DNA from 3 places in the Methylomonas sp. BW4-1 genome. Region 2 is predicted to be linked to each of the others. Evidence: riboswitches for the same ligand, from Rfam matches in the RefSeq annotation. Region 2 holds a riboswitch; each other region holds the start of a gene.
The links. A riboswitch is a leader RNA that binds a small molecule or an ion and turns the genes downstream of it on or off. The one in region 2 is predicted to bind cobalamin.
Positions count from the first base shown of each region.

Region 1 (8,009 bases), 2.1 Mb from region 2:
TTTGACCTGCTTTTAAACGGCATTGGTTTCATCCGCAGTTCTAGTGATACAAGGTTGGAGGAGATCCACATAGGCAACCAGGGGCAAGTTGCTTGGGGTATAGACAGGCAATAACTGAATCACAGCGCGACTGCTTTCGGCGTGTTCACGAAGTTGCTCCTGTGTCATGCCGGCGAGACGGTCTATGCCAACTCGATCTAATCCAAATCGCCAGGCCGCTTCTTCAGGATTACTGCGCGCGCACTCTCTAGCAAGCATGAGATATTCGAAATTTAACCGGGCAAGATCTTCGTCCAGTGTTGACATAAACGCCTCTGAGTTGATTAACGACTGTTGTCGATATGCTAGGAGAGCAACGCGCAAATGTCCCGGTCGCAAAGTGACCTGATTTGGGTCACAAACCTCCGGAACCCCCGATAGATATGATTTGGCTTTGTTGAAAATAATTGTCCTATTGCGCTGGCGACGCTTTTTTCGGCAAATAACGGACGGCCAATTTGATAACGCCAGGCTAATTGCAGGGTCCAATGAATTGAATGATCCTGAAATTCTTCTAATCTCGTTCTGCTTACCAGGGACTTTGCCTACAAGAAGTAGAGCCTTAATTGGTGTTTGACCTGAATAATTGCATTCCAAAATCATTTTTATATTGCTTATCTTGAATTTGTTATGGAGGAAATTGTTATGAATCGGCTATTCGCTAACCAGACAACTACTGCTGGTTACCTGGTTTGGGGTGGTTTATGCGCGAGGTAATTCAATGCTTGATCGATTGGTTGGATAGCGAGCCAAGCGATGAAAAAGGGCACCGCATATTGCGCGCGTTAGCCCAGGAATCGTTGAAGAAGTCAGAATTCGAAGAGTCGAAGCGCCGGTTCACGGCTGATGAAATCGTCGCCGCAGTCGGTGAATCTATAGGAATTTCCGATCCTAAAAAGTGGATCGATTGGCCGGGTTCGTTGAAGAAATATTGCGAAACCCGAGAGCCGCAAATCTTAGAGTTTGCTCGTAAACGTGGGTTGTCTTGTTATCCAAAACCTGACCGTAAAAGCACAAAGGGCGGTCCGGGACAACTCACGACGTTCTATATCAAGGCAGAACCGATACCGGAAATAACGGAAGAAGACCAAACGATTGACGGCGTCCTTGGCAGGAACAATGCAGCCGATTTGCAAGCCAGCTATCAAATGACTGAACTAGGTGAAGTCAAACCCAGTTGGATCGCGAGTCGGTTATTTCGGCGTGGACAAATCGAATTAAGACAATGGCATGTCTGGGTTATAGCGGGTTGGCTAGCAATCATAGCTGGGTTCTCGGTGTTAATTGCTTATGCTGGATGGCTATCGTTATCCGTACCCAGATCCGTGACAACGCAAGATTTGACATTACTGGTCAGTATTTTCGCGATTCCCTATGGTTCCTGGGTCACGATCATCAAGCCTTGGATATTATTGTTGGATGATCGAATCGTCGTAGCTCATGAACTGTTTACAAATTTTCATGAACAGTCTGCCCAGTTCGAACTGCTACGAGACGGGGATTTAAGAGTAATTCGGTTAGTTCGGTATTCGGCGGCATGTCCCATTTGTGGCGCCACTATTTATCTCGAAAAAGGCGAGCCGGATTACAGACGAAGATTGGTGGGGCGTTGTTATGAAAGCCCGAGAGAGCATGTGTTTAGTTTTGATAGAATCACTCGTTGCGGGCGATTACTGGTTGATCGATAACTTGTCGAGAGGAACTGCTGCCGCACAGTTTATTCTTATTTCAATACATTTCATTTGCCCTACGACTAGCTGCGGCATACAATCGCCGCTGGTTTTAAGGTTCCCGTCATTCACGGGTGAAACTGGAAGTCGGTTAAATGCCGACGCTGCCCCCGCAACGGTAGGTGATTCGTCACGAGCCCGGAGACAGGCCTAAAACGGATACACCACAGTATTGCGGAGGGCGATCTGTCAAATCGGTTTTTTTTGGTTTGTCTTTCCCTCTGTTATTCCGTCCACCTTATTCGGAACAGACAACCATGAAAACACTCGCGGTATCTACCACCCTTTCTTCCTCAAAAATCCTGCCCGGCCTGAGTGCTATTGTTTTGGGCCTGACCGTCGTTTTAGGTTTGGGTTTCTTGCAGGACGCCAACAACTACCTGCATAACGCCGCCCACGACGGACGCCATAGCGCTGCGTTTCCCTGCCATTAACATGGCGGATTTTCGTAGGCTGATCGCCATCTCGCTACTGGCGGGACTATTGGGCGGCTTGTTACTCAGCGTGCTACAACACTATCAAACCTTGCCCTTGATTTTGGCCGCCGAACAATTCGAAACACCATCGGCTGAGCATGTGCATGACTGGCAACCGACGGACGGCTGGCAACGCAATGGCTTTACTTTGCTGTTCAATGGCCTGACCGGCTTCGGCTTTGCCTTGTTGATCAGTGCCGCCCTGTACTGGCGGGATCAACGCGGTTACCTGTGCGGACTCGGCTGGGGTTTGGCCGGTTATTGGGTATTTTTTGTCGCGCCATCATTGGGCTTGCCGCCGGAGTTGCCCGGCACCGACAGCGCCGAATTGCACAGTCGCCAAGCGTGGTGGCTTTTTACGGCCGCCGCTACCGCGATTGGCTTGTTTGGTCTTTTTTTGACCAAACAGCGCTGGCTGCAAATCGGCGGCGCTGGCTTACTGGCCTTACCGCATCTGATCGGCGCACCGCATCCGGAGGTTGCCCAGGCTTTAGCGCCCGAAGCCTTACAACAACATTTTGTGGTGTTAACATCCATCAACAACGCTATTTTCTGGCTGACCTTAGGCGCCATATCGGGCCGATTGTTGCGTAAAGTAACGTTTTAGTGATGAATGCTACTGCAACACGCCATTGCCCGGCGATATTGATCAGCGCCCCTGCCTCCGGGCAAGGCAAAACCACCATTACTGCGGCTTTGGCCTATTACCATCGCCAGCAAAACCGCAAGGTACGCGTGTTCAAAACCGGCCCGGATTTTATCGATCCGAAAATATTGAGCTTTGCTTGCGAACAACCGGTTTATCAGCTGGATTTATGGATGATGGGCGAAGCGCATTGCCGTGAGATGCTTTATAACGCCGCCGCCGACGCTGACATCGTCTTGATTGAAGGTGTCATGGGCTTGTTCGACGGCGATAGCAGCAGCGCCGATTTGGCACAAACACTAGACGTGCCTGTGGCCGTTGTCATCGATGCGGGCGGCATGGCACAAACTTTTGCCGCTGTGGCTTATGGCTTAGCCCATTACAGAGCCAACTTGCCGTTTGCCGGCGTCATCGCCAACAAAGTAGGCAGTCCGGGTCATGCTAAATTGCTGGAAGAAGCCTTGCCGGACAGCATGCCGCTACTGGCGGCGATGGCGAAAGACGACGCGGTCGGCTTACCTTCGCGGCATCTGGGTTTGTTGCAGGCCGACGAAATCGGCGATCTCGATCTTCGCCTGGCGCGAGCCGCCGAATTGCTCAGCAACCTTGCGCCGTGCCGATTGCCGCAGCCGGTCGCCTTCGCGCCGATTACTACCGATCCGCCGCCGAAATTGCTGACTGGTAAGCGTATCGCGGTAGCTCGCGATGCCGCATTTTCGTTTATCTATCAAGCAAATCTGGATTGTTTGCAAGCCATGGGCGCTGAACTGACGTTTTTCTCGCCGCTCGCAGACCAGGCATTACCCAAGGCAGACAGTATCTACCTGCCCGGCGGTTACCCGGAACTACATCTCCAAACATTGGCCGACAATGTCGCCATGAAACAAGCCTTGCAGCAACATCATCAAGCCGGTAAACCGATTTACGCCGAATGCGGCGGTTTTTTATATTTGCTGGAACGTTTGGCCGATAAAGACGGCAATGCGGCAGCGATGGCAGGATTACTACCCGCTAGCGCGCAGATGCAAAAACGGCTGGTCAATCTTGGCATGCACAGCGTGCAGTTGGAACAAGGTGAAATTCGCGGGCATAGCTTTCATCACTCGCAACTGGAAACCACACTGCAGCCGTTCACCGAATCGAAGCCCCAACGCAATCGTCGCCGTAACGAAAACTTTTATCAGCTGGGTTCGTTGCAAGCGTCTTATCTGCACACCTACTTTCCGTTCAACCCCCAGGTCGCGGCTGGATTTTTTCTATGAGCATTCAACCTAAAGTGTGGTTTGTCGGCGCAGGTCCGGGTGACCCCGATCTAATCACCGTCAAAGGCCGCGACTTAATCGCCAAAGCGGATGCCATTTTGTTCGCAGGCTCGCTGGTACAGGCCGCAGCGACGCAATGGGCCCCAAGCGCTTGCGTGATCAAAGATTCCAAAGACATGACTTTGGAGCAGATTACCAACTGGCTAACCGAACAAGCCGGTCCTGGCAAAACCGTCATTCGCCTGCAAACCGGCGACCCTGGCTTGTATGGCGCATTAATCGAAATGGTGCAACCGCTGGATGCGGCCAATATTGCCGTCGAAGTAGTGCCGGGCGTCTCGTCGGCATTCGCCGCGATGGCTTGCGCGGTGGAAAGCCTGACCTTGCCCGAAGTCACGCAAACCGTGATTTTAACCCGTGTTGAAGGCCGCACGCCGATGCCGGACGGTGAATCCTTGCAAGAACTGGCCAGCCATCACACCACGCTGTGCCTGTTTTTATCGATCACCTTGTTGCCCTTGATCGAGCGCGAATTAAAAGCCGCCAACTGGGCTGATGATTCCCCGGTATTGGTGGTTCATAAGGCCAGCTGGCCGGGTGAACAACAGATTATTCGCGGCACCCTGGCTGATATTCGCGAACGCTGCCGGGCCGCCAAAATCAACAGTCAGGCCATGATCGTCATCAGCCCCGCCTTGGGCGCGCGGCACTGGCCATCGTTAAAAAAATCCAAACTTTATGATGCCGGTTTTACCCATCGTTTTCGCCGCGCCGAGCGGCCTCAGCCTAAGGAATAAGCATGACAACCACAGTTCTCTTGGTCGGCCACGGTTCGCGCAATCAGGCCGGCAATGATGAAATTCGCGAATTTCAACAACAATGGCAGGCGCAACACCCTGACTGGCGCATTGAGTTGTGCTATATCGAACTCGCCGAGGTGCTGTTGGAAGAAGGATTGAGCCGCGCCGCGCAAGGATCTAGCCGCGTGATAGTCGTGCCGCTGATCATCAGCGCCGCCGGGCATGTGAAGATGGAAATTCCCGAGCATATCGAGGAGGCCCGCGAAAATTTTCCGGCGGTCGAATTCATCTACGCGCCGCATCTAGGAAGCAACGAAACCTTGCTGGCCATTCTGCAAAAACAGCTCAAAACGGCACTCAAATCTTTGGCCATGCCAGACCCGAAAACTACCGGCGTGATCATTTTAGGCCGCGGCTCCTCCGACAAAGTCGCCAACGGCGAACTAGCAAAACTGGGGCGTTGGCTGTTTGAAGCTACCGAGCATGAACTCGTCGACATTGCCTTCACCGGTATTACCCATCCGCGTTTGGAAACCGCTGTGCAACGTCAAGTACGACTGGGCATGACGCAGATTGCGATTTTGCCCTATTACCTGTTTACCGGCTTGCTGATCGAGCGCATCGGCAAACAAATCGAACGCTTGCAAAGCCAATATCCGCAGATTGTCTTCGGTGCCGGTACGTATTTTGGTTTTGATCCGGCCATTTTTAAATTGCTGGATCAACGGGTTACCGAAGCCTGGGACCCGCTCGCGCCGAAAATGCTGGAATGCGACGGCTGTCAGTATCGCGAGCAAGCCGAACATCACCACCATCATTGATTAGCCATGAGCCACAACATTCAAACCGAACAACTGACCCAGGCTGGGCAACAAATCGAACACGATTCCTTTGCCATCGTCGACCGCGAAGTCGGCGAGCACCATTATTCCGATGGGCAATGGCAAGTGGTGCGTCGCATGATCCACGCCACTGCGGATTTTGAATTCAATGGCCTGACCGAGTTTTCCGCGCATGCAATCGAAGATGGTATTCAAGCCATTTTAAATGGTGCGCCTATCGTTGCCGACGTGGAAATGATTTGCGTCGGCTTATCGCAGCCGCGCCTGGCGCATTTTGGCATCAGCGCCCGCCAGTTCATCGCCGATGCGGATGTCATAGCCGCCGCCAAACAGGTCAATAGTACCCGCGCGGTACAAGCCATGCGTAAAGCGCAGCGCCTTGGTTTAATCGCCGGCGGTATCGTCTCAGTTGGCAACGCACCGACCGCGCTGTTGGAAGTGTTGCGGATGATCAAAGAAGAAGGCGTCAAGCCGGCACTGATCGTCGGGATGCCAGTCGGTTTTGTCTCTGCAGCGGAATCCAAGGATTTACTCGCCGAATTAGCCGATGTGCCATGGATCATCACCCGTGGACGTAAGGGCGGCTCGACATTGGTCGTCGCGGCGATTCATGCCTTGTTGAGCTTGGCGGAAACCCGGCAGAAAAACGGCTGATAACATGGCAATGCCGGAACGCAAACCCAAAGGTACCCGCAAGGGTTACACCACCGGCGCCTGTTCGGCGGCAGCTGCACGGGCGGCAGTGCAGGGTTTGCTGAATGGGCACGTGCCGGACACTATCGACTGCGTGCTGCCCAATGGGCAAGACGTGGCATTCAAAGTCGAAGAAAGCTTCGTACAGAACGACCGAGCACATGCTGTCATCGAAAAAGACGCCGGCGACGATCCGGACTGCACCCATCGCGCTCGGCTGACGGCGGATGTGATGTGGATAGAACAACCGGACACTATCGTATTGCAAGGCGGCGCGGGCATAGGCCTGATCACTCGGCCCGGTTTGGGGCTGGCGGTCGGCGGTCCGGCCATCAATCCGGTTCCGCGCAAAAATATCGAGGATAACATCCGTCTGATCGCCGCCGAAGCGCTAAAAACCCGAGGTCTACAGGTAACGATCTCGGTGCCGGGCGGCGAAGAGATGGCGAAAAAAACCCTGAATTATCGTTTGGGCATTATCGGCGGTATTTCGATTCTAGGTACGACCGGAATCGTGCATCCGTATTCCACGGCGGCGTTTCGGGCTAGCGTGGTGCAAGGCGTGGAAGTTGCGGCCAATCAGGGGCAGGCTAGCGTGGTGCTGACCACCGGCGGCCGCACCGAGAAATTCGTGATGCGCGAATTGCCCGACCTGGATGAAAGCTGTTTCGTGCAAATGGGTGACTTTCTGACACCGGCACTGGACACCGCCGCTCGTTGCGGCATTCAAAACATCATCATTGGCGGTATGGTCGGCAAGCTGACCAAAATGGCTCAGGGTGAAACCATTACGCATGCCGGTCGCGCCCCGGTCGACGTGGAACTGGTCGCTGATATTGCCCGTAGCATCGGTGCGCCGGACGATGTGTGCGACGCCATCTCTGCTCAAGAAACCGCTCGCTACGCCTCCGAATGCATGGCCGAGTTGGGGTTGGAATACGAATTTCATGTCGAACTGGCTAACCGAGTCATCGCCACCTTGGAAAACCGTTATCCCGGCGGTTTTCACATCAGTGTTCTGGTGTGCGATTTCGATGGCAACAAACTGGCCGAAGCCGGCAGGAATTGATCATGCAAGCGATGTGCAGTTTTATCGGCGTACTAGACAACGGCGTCACCAGCCTGAGCCAGGAGGCCTTGCAGGCATTGCGCGAAGCAAAGCATGTCATCGCCGGCAGCCGTCTGCTGGCAACGCTGGCTAAAGACATTACTCAGGCCAAACACTACGACTTAACAGGGCAACTCAAACAAGTGCCGGACTGGATCAATGTCGCGTTGGCACAAAATGAAGCAGTAGCTGTACTAGCGACTGGTGATCCCTTGTGCCACGGCATCGCCGGTTTCCTGGCCGGCAAGCTGGAGTCCAGAAGGGTACGCATCTTGCCCAATCTAAGTACGATACAACTAGCCTTTGCCGAGTTGAAATTGTCTTGGCAAACCGCCGCTATCGTTTCGATCCACAGCAAGGATGCCGGTGAATGGCTGGGCGGGGCCACGCCGGAGCATGGCTTGTACGAATTA
Region 1 covers NZ_CP184125.1:1,515,043-1,523,051, forward strand. The annotation lists gene ACH5Y9_RS07010 (hypothetical protein) at 13-642, opposite strand; gene ACH5Y9_RS07015 (hypothetical protein) at 765-1,727, shown strand; cobalamin riboswitch at 1,808-1,937, shown strand; gene ACH5Y9_RS07020 (CbtB domain-containing protein) at 2,027-2,203, shown strand; gene ACH5Y9_RS07025 (CbtA family protein) at 2,205-2,852, shown strand; gene ACH5Y9_RS07030 (cobyrinate a,c-diamide synthase) at 2,855-4,153, shown strand; gene cobM (precorrin-4 C(11)-methyltransferase) at 4,150-4,950, shown strand; gene ACH5Y9_RS07040 (sirohydrochlorin chelatase) at 4,953-5,774, shown strand; gene ACH5Y9_RS07045 (precorrin-8X methylmutase) at 5,781-6,449, shown strand; gene ACH5Y9_RS07050 (cobalt-precorrin-5B (C(1))-methyltransferase) at 6,454-7,557, shown strand; gene cbiE (precorrin-6y C5,15-methyltransferase (decarboxylating) subunit CbiE) at 7,560-8,009, shown strand, end outside.
Region 1: another riboswitch for cobalamin. It lies ahead of ACH5Y9_RS07020 (CbtB domain-containing protein); the one in region 2 lies ahead of ACH5Y9_RS22230 (TonB-dependent receptor domain-containing protein).

Region 2 (8,009 bases):
TGGCCGGCTGCGCAACGTGCGTTGGGGAGCCAGAACCCTGGATTTGGATGTATTGCTTTACGCACAACAGCGCATTAACGAACCGGACCTGGTTGTGCCGCATCCCGAGCTGGCTAAGCGCGCCTTTGTTTTGTACCCATTGACCGATGTGACTAGCAGTGATTTGAAGATTCCGGGCCTGGATTCATTGTCGCAACTCTTGGCGGCTTGTCCGCCCGACGGCTTGCGGAAAATAACAGTATGAACTTATATGCCGATGCCTTAAAGGCGCTGACGATCAGTGATCTGGCGGCAATGAAACGAGCCGGCGAGAAAATCAGTTGCCTGACTGCTTACGATGCCAGCTTCGGCGCGCTGTTGGACAGAGCGGGTATCGACGTACTGCTGATCGGCGATTCGTTGGGCATGGTGATTCAAGGACACGGCAGCACCTTGCCGGTCACACTGAACGATATGGTGTATCACAGCCGTAGCGTGGCAATGGCCAGAAAGCGCGCTTTTGTGGTTACCGACTTGCCGTTTGCCAGTTATGCCACGCCGGAGCAGGCCTTACCGAATGCGGCAAGCTTGATGCAGGCAGGCGGCGCGCAAATGGTTAAACTGGAAGGCGCCAAGCTCGACGTCATTCGCTTTCTGGTGGATCAAGGCATTCCGGTCTGCGGCCATCTAGGTCTGTTACCGCAATCCGTAAATCGCTTAGGCGGTTATAAAGTGCAGGGTCGTGAAGAACAGCAAGCCAAACAAATTTTGGCGGATGCGGAAAAAATCGAACAAGCCGGCGCAAGCCTTTTAGTGCTGGAATGCGTGCCGGCGCGACTGGCCGCCGAAATAAGTCAGCGCCTAAGTATTCCGACCATAGGCATCGGCGCTGGTGTTGATTGCGATGGCCAGGTGTTGGTGCTGTACGATATGTTGAATATCAGCACCGGCAAACGACCACGCTTTTCTAAAGACTTTATGGCCGACGCCTCCAGCATAGAAGAGGCGGTGCGCCGCTATCACCAAGCGGTTAAATCCGCGCAATTTCCAGCGTCCGAACACAGTTATTAAGCGTATGCAATTAGTCACCAGCGTCGCCGCGTTGCGAGAAGTCATCCGCCAATGGCGGCAAGCCGGCCATAGCGTCGGTTTCGTGCCGACCATGGGCAATCTGCATGCCGGGCATATCAAACTGGTTAGCACGGCCAAGCAACAGGCCGATAAAGTGGTGGTCAGTATTTTTGTCAATCCCACGCAGTTTGGGCCGAACGAAGATTTTGCCAGTTACCCGCGCACCGAGCAGCAGGATCAGGAAAAGTTGATAGCAAACGGCGCCGATTTACTGTTCTTGCCGGCGGTGACGGAAATGTATCCGCAAGCCACGCAAACCGGCATTTCAGTCAGCGGCTTGTCGGCCCTGCATTGCGGTGCCAGCCGGCCCGGACACTTTGACGGCGTAGCCTTGGTTGTTTGCAAGCTGTTGAACATGGTCCAGCCCGACCTGTTGTTGTTGGGCGAGAAGGATTTTCAACAATTGACGCTGATTCGGCAAATGGTCGCCGATTTGAATATACCCGTTGCAGTCCAAGGCGTGGCAACGGTTAGGGAGGACGATGGCTTGGCGATGAGTTCCCGCAACGGCTATCTGAACGACCAACAAAGACAGCACGCGCCCAAGCTCTATCAAGCCTTGATCGCTGCACGCGACGAGATTTTAGCAGGGCATGTCGATTATCTAGCTGTGGCGGAACGGCAGCGCCAAAATCTGCAGCAAGCCGGTTTTGCCGTCGACTATTTCAGCATTTGCCGTAGCAAGGATTTATTGCCCGCCAGCACCAGCGACGCTAATCTGCTGATTTTGGCTGCTGCCAAGCTGGGCACTACACGCCTGATCGATAACCTGTATTTTTCTAAAATAAACAACTGACTGCATTGGTTTTTACCTTTGAAAGCTAATGCTTAAATTTGATAGCAGAGTCAATTTCAGGCATAATCGCCGGCCCTAGTATTCGACCTTGTTTACCATGAACATAAACATGCTTAAAGCTAAGTTACACCGTGCGCGGGTAACGCATTCCGAGCTGGATTACGAAGGATCGTGTGCTATAGACGGTAAAATTCTGGATTTTTCCGGCATCAGGGAGTACGAGCAAATCCATATTTACAATATTAACAATGGTCAACGCTTTACCACCTATGCGATTCGCGCCGAAGAAGATTCCGGCGTATTTTCGATTAACGGTGCAGCTGCAAGGTTGGCGTGCCCTGGCGATTTGATTATCGTTTGTGCGTTCGCCAGCTTAGATGAGAAGGAACTGACGAACTACAAGCCGACTTTGGTGTATTTCGACGGCAACAATCGTATTAGCCATTCCAGTCATTCCATTCCTGTTCAGGCCGCCTGATTTAAACATCCGCCGGCGAACGCAATCGCCGGTGGATGTTTGCATTTTTTAAGCTTCAGATACATCTATCTCACTGACCTTCTCGGTCAGGGTGATGCTTTGTTCGATTGCCACCAATACTTTTTGCATGCCGATGCGTTTGTTGGCGTTGATTAAGATTGGCGATTTGATCGAGCCTTTAATGGTCGGCTTGCCATTATCCTGCTCGTTGTCTTTGTGCAGCAGAATTAATATCACCAGTTCGTCGCCCGGCTCTAGTTGCAGCAGCGCTTCTTCGGGGTCGGTTACCGTAAAATTATAATTGATGTTGAAGTGCGACGGATGAGCCGCGGAAAAAGTCAGCTCCGCGTTATCGACCGATTGCAGCCAATAGACAATCTCGCTGCCTTCCTGATGAAATAATTTAAAGCGGGTCTGATCTTCAAAACCGGGTAGGCCGCGCGGAAAATTGATGATAGTGTCCGGATTGATGTCTTGGTTGCCTAACAATTTCGATTGAATTTCCATGATCCCGCCCGTATTCGTTGAAGTCTAAGTTAACAGCATTAATCAATGCACCAATGTATAGCACGGAAAGGGGTATTTGCAATGCGGATTGTCGGTAACCGACCAGGTATTCTTGCTTTATCGCGGCCGACTCCCTACAATTGCTCGCTTCTTTCAGGTGTTTGCGCCGTTTTCTCGGCCAAGCTTAAACAGGAAGTCGGTGCGGCGGTTTTAACCGCCCATGCCGGCGCTGCCCCCGCAACGGTAGATAAGTAAAGAGCTGCGTTTTTTGCCACTGTGCGCTTTGCATGGGAAGGTCGCAGATCAGGCGTCAAGCCACTTATAAGCCCGGAGACTGGCCCGGAAGATCATTCGAGACAGCGGAGGGCTGTTGACGGAATGGTCTGAGTCCATGCCTAGCCTGCCTCCGTCTTTTTCGTTTTCCGTTTTTCCTCTGTCCTTTTTCACCCGGATGCGCGGCGGGCGCAGAGGACAATATGCAAACAATTCTATACAGATCTTTATTGCTGGCGAGTACGCCTTTTACAGTGTGGGCGGCAACCGGCGATGAGGCTATCAACCTTGCCGAAACAGTCGTGACGGCTACCCGAACCGAGACTAGACAGAACGAATTAGCCACGGCGATGACGGTTTATAATCGCCAGGACATCGAGAAACTTCAGGTTAGAACCCTTCCTGAGTTACTAAAAGGCACGCCGGGCGTTGATATGGTGCAAAGCGGTGGTTACGGCAAGGACACCAATGTCTATCTGCGCGGCACTAACTCCGATCATGTACTGGTTTTAATCGACGGCATCAAGGCCGGCTCGGTGACCACCGGCACCAGCGCATTTCAGTTTATTCCTATCGATCAAATCGAACGTGTGGAAATCACTCGAGGCCCGCAGTCCAGCCTGTATGGCTCGGAAGCGATCGGCGGGGTGATTCAGATATTTACTCGCAAGGGCGGCACCAGTGAACGGCCGAACATTGCGCTGGAAGCCGGCGGCGGCTCATACGACACCTATAACGGCTCGGCGGCCGTCAACGGTAAATGGGGCAAGGCTTGGTATAGCTTGAGCGCCGCTCAACTCGGTAGCCAGGGCATCAATGCGCTGAGCGGTGTCAGCGTCGCGAGCGGCTATAATCCGGACCGCGACGGCTATAACAACACCAGTCTGAATGCCAAAGCCGGTTACCGCTTCGACAACGGCGCGGAACTGGAAGCATTTTTCCTGCGAGCCGAAGGCGAAACCGAGATCGACAATTCCATCAGTAGCACCACTGAGTTTGTCAATCAGACGCTGGGAGCCACAGCCAGCGCAAATTTCAGCGATAGGTGGAAATCCACTTTGCGGGTGGGACAAAGCATGGACGATGCCGATCAGTTTCGGCATAACGGTCGGTTTACCAGTCGTTTCAACACCACACGCTGGAACGCCAGTTGGCTGAACGAACTGGCCTTGCATAAGGATCACCAATTGACAGTGGGTGCCGATTACCGCTTCGACGAAGTCGACAGCACCACACGCTATGTCGAAACCTCGCGTTACGATGTCGGAGTGTTCGCTGATTTGCACAGCCGGATTTTCGACAAGCATTTTTTGAACGCTTCCTTGCGGTGGGACGAAAACCAGGCTTTCGGCGATAGTGTCACCGGCAATTTCGGCTGGCGGTTTAATTGGGATTACGGTCTCAGCGCTTTTGCCAGTTTCGGCAATGCGTTTAAGGCGCCGACCTTTAACCAGTTATACTTCCCAGGCTTCGGCAACCCCGGCTTGCGCCCGGAAAAGTCCACCAGCTTCGAAGCCGGTTTTGCCGGCCATCACGATTGGGCCAACTGGGAACTGCGCGCTTATCACACCAATATCGAGGATTTGATTGTATTTAGCGGCACGCCGTCCACCGCCAGAAATATCGGCAAGGCGCAGATAGATGGCATAGAAGCCGAAGTGTCCACGCAAATTCTCGGCTGGAACAACAAACTAAGCATGAACCTGATGACACCGAAGGACAGGCAGACCAATTTGCGCCTGCCGCGTCGAGTGACGGAAAGCTTGTCCTATGATGTCTCGCGCTCGTTCGGTGACATTGATATTGGTGCCTCCGTGCTGGCTCAGGGCGAACGATTCGACGACGCCGCGAACCGGGTCCGTCTGGGCAGCTTTATGACCGCCGATCTGCGTACCGCTTATCGCATCGACAAAAATTGGATGTTAAGCGCCAAACTGAATAATATGTTCGACAAACGCTATCAAACGGTTAACACCTATAACAGCTTCGGCAGAAATTTCTATTTTTCGATCCATTACAATTACTAAACCTTTTTTGGAGAACCCTATGAGTTTGAATCAAACCTTGGCTGTTAAACCCGGCGCGGTCGCGTTGATGGCGTTGATGGCGGCCACCCGTTTTCACCATTTCGGCACCCCGTTCGCATTGCCGGACGCTTCGCTGGCGGTGTTTTTTTTCGCCGGCTTATGGCTTGGTGGACGCTATTTGTTCGCCTTATTGCTGGCGGAAGCGGTGCTGATTGATTACTTGGCGATCACCAAACTCGGTGTCAGCGATTTTTGCGTCTCCAAAGCCTATGTATTTCTGATCGGCTCTTACGGCGCGATGTGGTTGGGTGGCAAATGGTGCCGACAATTCACTGGGTTGTCGATAGCCACCGCCGCGCAACGCCTGATGGCTCTAGTAGCGGCTACATCCATCGCGTTTCTGTTTTCCAACGGCAGCTTTTACTGGCTATCCGGACGCTATCCCAACGGCTCATTCACACAATATATTGAGCGCGTTGCCATGTATTATCCGCCTTATCTGACGTCTACCTTGATCTATGGCGTGGTCATTTTTGGCTTGGTAACTGTCGTAAAATCCTTACTGGCTGCCAAAGCCACTCGCGAAGCCCTCTAACAGCATTCCAGAATCCAGCGCGGCGATTTTCATCGCCGCGCTGATCAGGACTATGTCGGCAAGCATGCCCTTCCGCTCTTCCAGTTTTGCAACACCTGTTTATCCAACGTAAATCATGATTCTCACCCTCAGCATTTTGTTGGCTGTAACCATCGATTTTTGGCTGGGCGAGCCGCGCAATACTTATCACCCGCTAGTGATGTTCGGCAAATGGGCTAGCGCTATAGAAATGCGGCTGTTAAACAACGAGCAATCGGTTTTTCGTCAACGAGTCAGCGGCTTTTTGGCGGTGGCAATAGTCTTAATTCCCTGTCTGCTATGGTCGCGGCTTGTACCGAGTTGGCCACCGCTGCAAACTACAATCGATGTACTGGTTTTGTATTTTTGCATCGCCGCCCGTAGCTTGCAGCAACATGCGCTGGCCGTTCATTCCGCCTTGGCGGATAGCGATTTACCGTTAGCGCGGCAACAGGTGGGTAAAATCGTCAGCCGTCAGACCGAAGCGATGACCGAGGCCGACGTACGCCGTGCAACTATCGAATCGGTGCTGGAAAACGGTGCCGACGCGGTGTTTGCGCCCTTGTTCTGGTTCGTCGTATTGGGGCCGTTCGGCGCCTTGCTCTACCGCTTCAGCAATACCCTGGACGCCATGTGGGGCTATAAAAATCAACGCTATTTATATTTCGGCTGGGCCGCCGCGCGCTTCGACGACCTGCTGAATTGGTTGCCGGCACGCTTGACGGCCTTTAGCTATGCCCTGCTCGGCAACACCACACAGGCTATCAAGTCCTGGCGGACGCAAGCCCATCTACTGGACAGCCCTAACGCCGGACCGGTGATGACAGCTGGCGGCGGCGCTCTGCAGCTGCAGCTGGGCGGGCCGGCTTGTTATCACGGCCAACTAAAACAAAAACCCTGGTTCGGCGGCCCACAACTACCGGAAAACGGCGATATTGAACGCGCCAGCGCATTGATGTACCGGACGCTGCTGTTATGGCTGGTCGTGATCGGCGCGGGAGACTTCCTTGCTTGAACATGGCGGCCTCTTACGGCAAGCCGCAAGCCAATATGCCATTCCTTTGGCCGACTGGCTGGATTTGTCCACCGGCATCAATCCTAACGGCTGGCCGGTGCCTGCCATTCCAGCCGCATGCTGGCAACGCTTGCCGGAAGACGATGACGAGTTATTAGTGGTGGCACGCGCTTACTATCAGAACGACTCCTTGTTGGCGGTAGCCGGCTCGCAAGCGGCGATTCAATCATTACCTTTGTTACGACCAAAATCACGAGTCGGCTTGCTGCATCCTGCCTATGCCGAGCATGCCGGCAGTTGGCAAAAAGCGGAGCATCAAGTTGTCAGAGTCGAAGCGGAGGCAATAGACGAACGGCTTGACGAGTTAGATGTGTTGATTTTGGTCAATCCCAATAATCCCACTGGCCGGCTATGGAACCGGCAACAGCTATTGACTTGGCACGAAAGTCTTAGCCGGCGTGGCGGCTGGCTACTAGTCGACGAAGCGTTTATCGATAGTTTGCCCGCCGAATACAGTCTGGCACCACTACCTGTGCGGCCGGGCTTGATAATATTACGGTCTGTCGGTAAGTTTTTTGGTTTGGCCGGCATCCGTTGCGGCTTCGTGATTACCCAATCGGACTTATTGGCGAGACTTGCTGAGCGGCTTGGGCCCTGGGCTATCAGCCATCCAGGCCGTTATGTCGCGGCACTGGCCTTGGCTGATCGAAGCTGGCAATCCGCCGCTGCTGCATCGTTAGCGAAGCAGGGGCAACGACTACAGCAGCTATTGACCGACAGCGGTTGGTCACCCAGCGGTGGATGCGATTTATTTCAATGGGTGAAGTGCGAGCAGGCAGCTAAGCTGCACGATTTATTGGCTGGGCAGGGTATTCTGACCCGCTTGTTTCAGGAGCCGGCCAGTGTGCGTTTCGGCCTACCGAAGGACGAGTCAGCCTGGCAACGCTTGGCACAGGCGCTGACTCATCCTGATATCAGGCGTTTAAGCTTGTTTGCGCATCCGATAACCTAATCCGGCGATAACGCTTGCAAATAACCACGCCGCGCCGGGTAGCGGCACAGGGGTAAACACGTGAGTGTCGACAATGTCACTGGCGGTAATGACACCAGCGCCACGAAAATCTTCGCTGTCGCCTAATTTTCGGTTAACTTCAAAAACCAAAAACTTCAAATTATCGGCAAATGCTAAG
Region 2 covers NZ_CP184125.1:4,799,493-4,807,501, reverse strand. The annotation lists gene folK (2-amino-4-hydroxy-6-hydroxymethyldihydropteridine diphosphokinase) at 1-244, shown strand, start outside; gene panB (3-methyl-2-oxobutanoate hydroxymethyltransferase) at 241-1,050, shown strand; gene panC (pantoate--beta-alanine ligase) at 1,055-1,906, shown strand; gene panD (aspartate 1-decarboxylase) at 2,004-2,384, shown strand; gene fliW (flagellar assembly protein FliW) at 2,433-2,891, opposite strand; cobalamin riboswitch at 3,030-3,248, shown strand; gene ACH5Y9_RS22230 (TonB-dependent receptor domain-containing protein) at 3,368-5,191, shown strand; gene ACH5Y9_RS22225 (hypothetical protein) at 5,211-5,786, shown strand; gene cbiB (adenosylcobinamide-phosphate synthase CbiB) at 5,902-6,819, shown strand; gene cobD (threonine-phosphate decarboxylase CobD) at 6,812-7,831, shown strand; gene ACH5Y9_RS22210 (hypothetical protein) at 7,802-8,009, opposite strand, start outside.

Region 3 (8,009 bases), 1.5 Mb from region 2:
ATTGCCCATCGGAATAATGGTGCTCGCCGACTTCGCGGTCGACGATGGCAAAGGAATCGTGTTCGATTTGTTGCCCAGCCTGGGTCAGTTGTTCGGTTTGAATGTTGTGGCTCATGGCTAATCAATGATGGTGGTGATGTTCGGCTTGCTCGCGATACTGACAGCCGTCGCATTCCAGCATTTTCGGCGCGAGCGGGTCCCAGGCTTCGGTAACCCGTTGATCCAGCAATTTAAAAATGGCCGGATCAAAACCAAAATACGTACCGGCACCGAAGACAATCTGCGGATATTGGCTTTGCAAGCGTTCGATTTGTTTGCCGATGCGCTCGATCAGCAAGCCGGTAAACAGGTAATAGGGCAAAATCGCAATCTGCGTCATGCCCAGTCGTACTTGACGTTGCACAGCGGTTTCCAAACGCGGATGGGTAATACCGGTGAAGGCAATGTCGACGAGTTCATGCTCGGTAGCTTCAAACAGCCAACGCCCCAGTTTTGCTAGTTCGCCGTTGGCGACTTTGTCGGAGGAGCCGCGGCCTAAAATGATCACGCCGGTAGTTTTCGGGTCTGGCATGGCCAAAGATTTGAGTGCCGTTTTGAGCTGTTTTTGCAGAATGGCCAGCAAGGTTTCGTTGCTTCCTAGATGCGGCGCGTAGATGAATTCGACCGCCGGAAAATTTTCGCGGGCCTCCTCGATATGCTCGGGAATTTCCATCTTCACATGCCCGGCGGCGCTGATGATCAGCGGCACGACTATCACGCGGCTAGATCCTTGCGCGGCGCGGCTCAATCCTTCTTCCAACAGCACCTCGGCGAGTTCGATATAGCACAACTCAATGCGCCAGTCAGGGTGTTGCGCCTGCCATTGTTGTTGAAATTCGCGAATTTCATCATTGCCGGCCTGATTGCGCGAACCGTGGCCGACCAAGAGAACTGTGGTTGTCATGCTTATTCCTTAGGCTGAGGCCGCTCGGCGCGGCGAAAACGATGGGTAAAACCGGCATCATAAAGTTTGGATTTTTTTAACGATGGCCAGTGCCGCGCGCCCAAGGCGGGGCTGATGACGATCATGGCCTGACTGTTGATTTTGGCGGCCCGGCAGCGTTCGCGAATATCAGCCAGGGTGCCGCGAATAATCTGTTGTTCACCCGGCCAGCTGGCCTTATGAACCACCAATACCGGGGAATCATCAGCCCAGTTGGCGGCTTTTAATTCGCGCTCGATCAAGGGCAACAAGGTGATCGATAAAAACAGGCACAGCGTGGTGTGATGGCTGGCCAGTTCTTGCAAGGATTCACCGTCCGGCATCGGCGTGCGGCCTTCAACACGGGTTAAAATCACGGTTTGCGTGACTTCGGGCAAGGTCAGGCTTTCCACCGCGCAAGCCATCGCGGCGAATGCCGACGAGACGCCCGGCACTACTTCGACGGCAATATTGGCCGCATCCAGCGGTTGCACCATTTCGATTAATGCGCCATACAAGCCAGGGTCGCCGGTTTGCAGGCGAATGACGGTTTTGCCAGGACCGGCTTGTTCGGTTAGCCAGTTGGTAATCTGCTCCAAAGTCATGTCTTTGGAATCTTTGATCACGCAAGCGCTTGGGGCCCATTGCGTCGCTGCGGCCTGTACCAGCGAGCCTGCGAACAAAATGGCATCCGCTTTGGCGATTAAGTCGCGGCCTTTGACGGTGATTAGATCGGGGTCACCCGGACCTGCGCCGACAAACCACACTTTAGGTTGAATGCTCATAGAAAAAATCCAGCCGCGACCTGGGGGTTGAACGGAAAGTAGGTGTGCAGATAAGACGCTTGCAACGAACCCAGCTGATAAAAGTTTTCGTTACGGCGACGATTGCGTTGGGGCTTCGATTCGGTGAACGGCTGCAGTGTGGTTTCCAGTTGCGAGTGATGAAAGCTATGCCCGCGAATTTCACCTTGTTCCAACTGCACGCTGTGCATGCCAAGATTGACCAGCCGTTTTTGCATCTGCGCGCTAGCGGGTAGTAATCCTGCCATCGCTGCCGCATTGCCGTCTTTATCGGCCAAACGTTCCAGCAAATATAAAAAACCGCCGCATTCGGCGTAAATCGGTTTACCGGCTTGATGATGTTGCTGCAAGGCTTGTTTCATGGCGACATTGTCGGCCAATGTTTGGAGATGTAGTTCCGGGTAACCGCCGGGCAGGTAGATACTGTCTGCCTTGGGTAATGCCTGGTCTGCGAGCGGCGAGAAAAACGTCAGTTCAGCGCCCATGGCTTGCAAACAATCCAGATTTGCTTGATAGATAAACGAAAATGCGGCATCGCGAGCTACCGCGATACGCTTACCAGTCAGCAATTTCGGCGGCGGATCGGTAGTAATCGGCGCGAAGGCGACCGGCTGCGGCAATCGGCACGGCGCAAGGCTGCTGAGCAATTCGGCGGCTCGCGCCAGGCGAAGATCGAGATCGCCGATTTCGTCGGCCTGCAACAAACCCAGATGCCGCGAAGGTAAGCCGACCGCGTCGTCTTTCGCCATCGCCGCCAGTAGCGGCATGCTGTCCGGCAAGGCTTCTTCCAGCAATTTAGCATGACCCGGACTGCCTACTTTGTTGGCGATGACGCCGGCAAACGGCAAGTTGGCTCTGTAATGGGCTAAGCCATAAGCCACAGCGGCAAAAGTTTGTGCCATGCCGCCCGCATCGATGACAACGGCCACAGGCACGTCTAGTGTTTGTGCCAAATCGGCGCTGCTGCTATCGCCGTCGAACAAGCCCATGACACCTTCAATCAAGACGATGTCAGCGTCGGCGGCGGCGTTATAAAGCATCTCACGGCAATGCGCTTCGCCCATCATCCATAAATCCAGCTGATAAACCGGTTGTTCGCAAGCAAAGCTCAATATTTTCGGATCGATAAAATCCGGGCCGGTTTTGAACACGCGTACCTTGCGGTTTTGCTGGCGATGGTAATAGGCCAAAGCCGCAGTAATGGTGGTTTTGCCTTGCCCGGAGGCAGGGGCGCTGATCAATATCGCCGGGCAATGGCGTGTTGCAGTAGCATTCATCACTAAAACGTTACTTTACGCAACAATCGGCCCGATATGGCGCCTAAGGTCAGCCAGAAAATAGCGTTGTTGATGGATGTTAACACCACAAAATGTTGTTGTAAGGCTTCGGGCGCTAAAGCCTGGGCAACCTCCGGATGCGGTGCGCCGATCAGATGCGGTAAGGCCAGTAAGCCAGCGCCGCCGATTTGCAGCCAGCGCTGTTTGGTCAAAAAAAGACCAAACAAGCCAATCGCGGTAGCGGCGGCCGTAAAAAGCCACCACGCTTGGCGACTGTGCAATTCGGCGCTGTCGGTGCCGGGCAACTCCGGCGGCAAGCCCAATGATGGCGCGACAAAAAATACCCAATAACCGGCCAAACCCCAGCCGAGTCCGCACAGGTAACCGCGTTGATCCCGCCAGTACAGGGCGGCACTGATCAACAAGGCAAAGCCGAAGCCGGTCAGGCCATTGAACAGCAAAGTAAAGCCATTGCGTTGCCAGCCGTCCGTCGGTTGCCAGTCATGCACATGCTCAGCCGATGGTGTTTCGAATTGTTCGGCGGCCAAAATCAAGGGCAAGGTTTGATAGTGTTGTAGCACGCTGAGTAACAAGCCGCCCAATAGTCCCGCCAGTAGCGAGATGGCGATCAGCCTACGAAAATCCGCCATGTTAATGGCAGGGAAACGCAGCGCTATGGCGTCCGTCGTGGGCGGCGTTATGCAGGTAGTTGTTGGCGTCCTGCAAGAAACCCAAACCTAAAACGACGGTCAGGCCCAAAACAATAGCACTCAGGCCGGGCAGGATTTTTGAGGAAGAAAGGGTGGTAGATACCGCGAGTGTTTTCATGGTTGTCTGTTCCGAATAAGGTGGACGGAATAACAGAGGGAAAGACAAACCAAAAAAAACCGATTTGACAGATCGCCCTCCGCAATACTGTGGTGTATCCGTTTTAGGCCTGTCTCCGGGCTCGTGACGAATCACCTACCGTTGCGGGGGCAGCGTCGGCATTTAACCGACTTCCAGTTTCACCCGTGAATGACGGGAACCTTAAAACCAGCGGCGATTGTATGCCGCAGCTAGTCGTAGGGCAAATGAAATGTATTGAAATAAGAATAAACTGTGCGGCAGCAGTTCCTCTCGACAAGTTATCGATCAACCAGTAATCGCCCGCAACGAGTGATTCTATCAAAACTAAACACATGCTCTCTCGGGCTTTCATAACAACGCCCCACCAATCTTCGTCTGTAATCCGGCTCGCCTTTTTCGAGATAAATAGTGGCGCCACAAATGGGACATGCCGCCGAATACCGAACTAACCGAATTACTCTTAAATCCCCGTCTCGTAGCAGTTCGAACTGGGCAGACTGTTCATGAAAATTTGTAAACAGTTCATGAGCTACGACGATTCGATCATCCAACAATAATATCCAAGGCTTGATGATCGTGACCCAGGAACCATAGGGAATCGCGAAAATACTGACCAGTAATGTCAAATCTTGCGTTGTCACGGATCTGGGTACGGATAACGATAGCCATCCAGCATAAGCAATTAACACCGAGAACCCAGCTATGATTGCTAGCCAACCCGCTATAACCCAGACATGCCATTGTCTTAATTCGATTTGTCCACGCCGAAATAACCGACTCGCGATCCAACTGGGTTTGACTTCACCTAGTTCAGTCATTTGATAGCTGGCTTGCAAATCGGCTGCATTGTTCCTGCCAAGGACGCCGTCAATCGTTTGGTCTTCTTCCGTTATTTCCGGTATCGGTTCTGCCTTGATATAGAACGTCGTGAGTTGTCCCGGACCGCCCTTTGTGCTTTTACGGTCAGGTTTTGGATAACAAGACAACCCACGTTTACGAGCAAACTCTAAGATTTGCGGCTCTCGGGTTTCGCAATATTTCTTCAACGAACCCGGCCAATCGATCCACTTTTTAGGATCGGAAATTCCTATAGATTCACCGACTGCGGCGACGATTTCATCAGCCGTGAACCGGCGCTTCGACTCTTCGAATTCTGACTTCTTCAACGATTCCTGGGCTAACGCGCGCAATATGCGGTGCCCTTTTTCATCGCTTGGCTCGCTATCCAACCAATCGATCAAGCATTGAATTACCTCGCGCATAAACCACCCCAAACCAGGTAACCAGCAGTAGTTGTCTGGTTAGCGAATAGCCGATTCATAACAATTTCCTCCATAACAAATTCAAGATAAGCAATATAAAAATGATTTTGGAATGCAATTATTCAGGTCAAACACCAATTAAGGCTCTACTTCTTGTAGGCAAAGTCCCTGGTAAGCAGAACGAGATTAGAAGAATTTCAGGATCATTCAATTCATTGGACCCTGCAATTAGCCTGGCGTTATCAAATTGGCCGTCCGTTATTTGCCGAAAAAAGCGTCGCCAGCGCAATAGGACAATTATTTTCAACAAAGCCAAATCATATCTATCGGGGGTTCCGGAGGTTTGTGACCCAAATCAGGTCACTTTGCGACCGGGACATTTCCGCGTTGCCTGCCTAGCATATCGACAACAGTCGTTAATCAACTCAGAGGCGTTTATGTCAACACTGGATGAAGATCTTGCCCGGTTAAATTTCGAATATCTCATGCTAGCCAGGGAATGCGCACGCAGTAATCCTGAAGAAACGGCCTGGCGCTTTGGATTAGATCGGAATGGTATAGACCATCTCGCCGGCACGACACAGGAGCAACTTCGTGAACACGCCGAAAGCAGTCGCGCAGTGATTCAGTTATTGCCTGTTTATGTTCCAAGCAACTTGCCCATGGTCGCCTATGTGGATCTTCTCCAACCGTGTATCACTGGAACTGCGGATGAAACCAATGCCCTTTAAAAGCAGGTCAAATATAGGCGCGGACTTGCTATTGGCCGAAAGGCTAATCCAGCTTGGCGCACGTCCTCCGATTGTCAGCCAACTCTGCCATTTAACCCGAAAGCAAAGCATCGAATTATCTAAAGCGGTACAAGGACAACCGCCCAAACAAGGCATGCTGCCTCATGATCATCAATGGGCCATCCGCTCGGCGTTCAACAACATTCATGCCTCGCTATTTTTAAGCATAATTGAAGACATCAGACACCGACTTTCTACTCCGAACCTGAGTGCAACCTTACTGGTTACGGCCTATGAGATCTACAGCAACGTCGCTTCCAAAATTTTAGCCGATCGGCAATTTATCCAACCACGCTCCAGCCAACATTATCCGTTAGACATCAACCGGGCTTGGTATTTAATTAGCCTGCTCTCGGCGGGTGATTTGGTTTTCATTCTTTGCGGGCGTTGCCGCGCCCGTTACCTAGGCATGATTCACCCTGAAGCCGCATTTAGTCAATGCCCTATCTGCGAGGTGTGGACTGATCGCTCAGGTCGGCGACGCTGGGTTTCCGCAAAATCAAAAATGCTCACATTGAACAAACCAAGAGCTCGTTAGAGACGATCCATCAGCTACTAAGGAGAAGTCGCATGCATATCGTTGTTGTCACAGCCACCCATTCCCAAATACCCCAGCCAATCCATGGCAAAAATCTAGCCCGCTTGGCCCGAGAATGCTTTGCCAATCAGCAATCGCTGACGATTGATTTTAAGGACGTCAAAACCATCACGCAGGGGTTCTTTCAGGAATTGTTTTTGCCACTGGTCGCCGAATTCGGATCCGATTATCTGAAATCGAAACTGAAAATAGTCAATATGGCGGGGCACATCGACAACATGATGCAGTCAGCATTCAAAAATCTCGAGGTCTACTTTGACAAACTGACGGCGATCGATCAACTGGGTTGCGATGAAGAAATTTATGCCATGAATCAAACTTGGCTCATCAAAGCCAGAGAAATCACACGGGAGAACCCGGTACTGACCGAATTGGTACTTGGCATTACGGATGAAACCATGCGATTGGCTGTTGGAAGTTTATCTTTAGAAGACATCGATTTTATTGCCCGCTCCAACTGGCTATGTTTTACCCCCCGATTTTCGAGTCAGTTTATTCAAAACATCAACCGAGAATCGCCACCGATGGTGGAAGCCATGCTTGGATTAAGTGGCGCTATTGAATAAGGGAGGCAGTTCATGCTCAAGAAATATCAGCAGCAATCCCTGGCAATTGAACTGCTCAATCGCCACGCCAAGGTCAAAATCGTGCATCAAGCAACGGGAATTCCGATCAAGCTATTGCGGCAGACCTACCGACAATTACATGGCCGTTCGCCCAGCCGAGGATCCATCAAATTTTCCACCCGTGGTCTGACTGGAAGCCGGCGGAAATACAAGGACGTAACGCTATTTGCCGTGTGCTATCGGGCTGCTTCAAACAAATCGCCCGACAGTCAAATCCAAACACTGATAAGCGCTTTTGACGCCTACAAGCGTTCCTATCCTTCCGGGCAACTCGACTTTTCGGCTGCTTGGGTGGTGGCCCAGGACATCAAAGATAAAAAAGTTCAGATTTCGACATGCAAGAATTGTCGAGCCTGGGTTTTATTGAATGCGAGGGAAGATCTATCTGAGCGTTGCGGTGTGTGTAACAACTCTTTGTAATTAGGTTGATCCTGTGAATACTGAAAGCGAACAAAAGACGACAGAAATTACCAAAGAAAAAGAGTTCTTAAAAATCAGTGACATGTTGGAGAAATTAGGTGTGACTCGCACTCAATTTTGGCGAATGAGGAAGGCTGGCGAAGTACCTCCACCGGTAATTAAGAATCCGCAAATGTGGCTAGCAAGCAAAGTAAACGCTTTCTATGAAAGTAGGGCAAACAAAGAGAGTGACAGTTCACTTTAGACAGCCAGTGCAGTGCTTTCAGATATACAAATCTTTTGATTTCAGGCGGCAACTATGACTGTGGCGAAAACACTTGCTTATGTGAATTACGTTTTTCAGATAGCACACCGAAAATTTTTCGGTTTTGAGAGAAAAACAAAGTGACCATAAAAGTGACCACGCATAAAAAAAGGGCTCA
Region 3 covers NZ_CP184125.1:3,312,892-3,320,900, forward strand. The annotation lists gene ACH5Y9_RS15325 (precorrin-8X methylmutase) at 1-115, opposite strand, end outside; gene ACH5Y9_RS15330 (sirohydrochlorin chelatase) at 122-943, opposite strand; gene cobM (precorrin-4 C(11)-methyltransferase) at 946-1,746, opposite strand; gene ACH5Y9_RS15340 (cobyrinate a,c-diamide synthase) at 1,743-3,041, opposite strand; gene ACH5Y9_RS15345 (CbtA family protein) at 3,044-3,691, opposite strand; gene ACH5Y9_RS15350 (CbtB domain-containing protein) at 3,693-3,869, opposite strand; cobalamin riboswitch at 3,959-4,088, opposite strand; gene ACH5Y9_RS15355 (hypothetical protein) at 4,169-5,131, opposite strand; gene ACH5Y9_RS15360 (flagellar transcriptional regulator FlhD) at 5,254-5,883, shown strand; gene ACH5Y9_RS15365 (FlhC family transcriptional regulator) at 5,864-6,481, shown strand; gene ACH5Y9_RS15370 (STAS-like domain-containing protein) at 6,514-7,107, shown strand; gene ACH5Y9_RS15375 (FlhC family transcriptional regulator) at 7,120-7,587, shown strand; gene ACH5Y9_RS15380 (helix-turn-helix transcriptional regulator) at 7,601-7,831, shown strand.
Region 3: another riboswitch for cobalamin. It lies ahead of ACH5Y9_RS15350 (CbtB domain-containing protein); the one in region 2 lies ahead of ACH5Y9_RS22230 (TonB-dependent receptor domain-containing protein).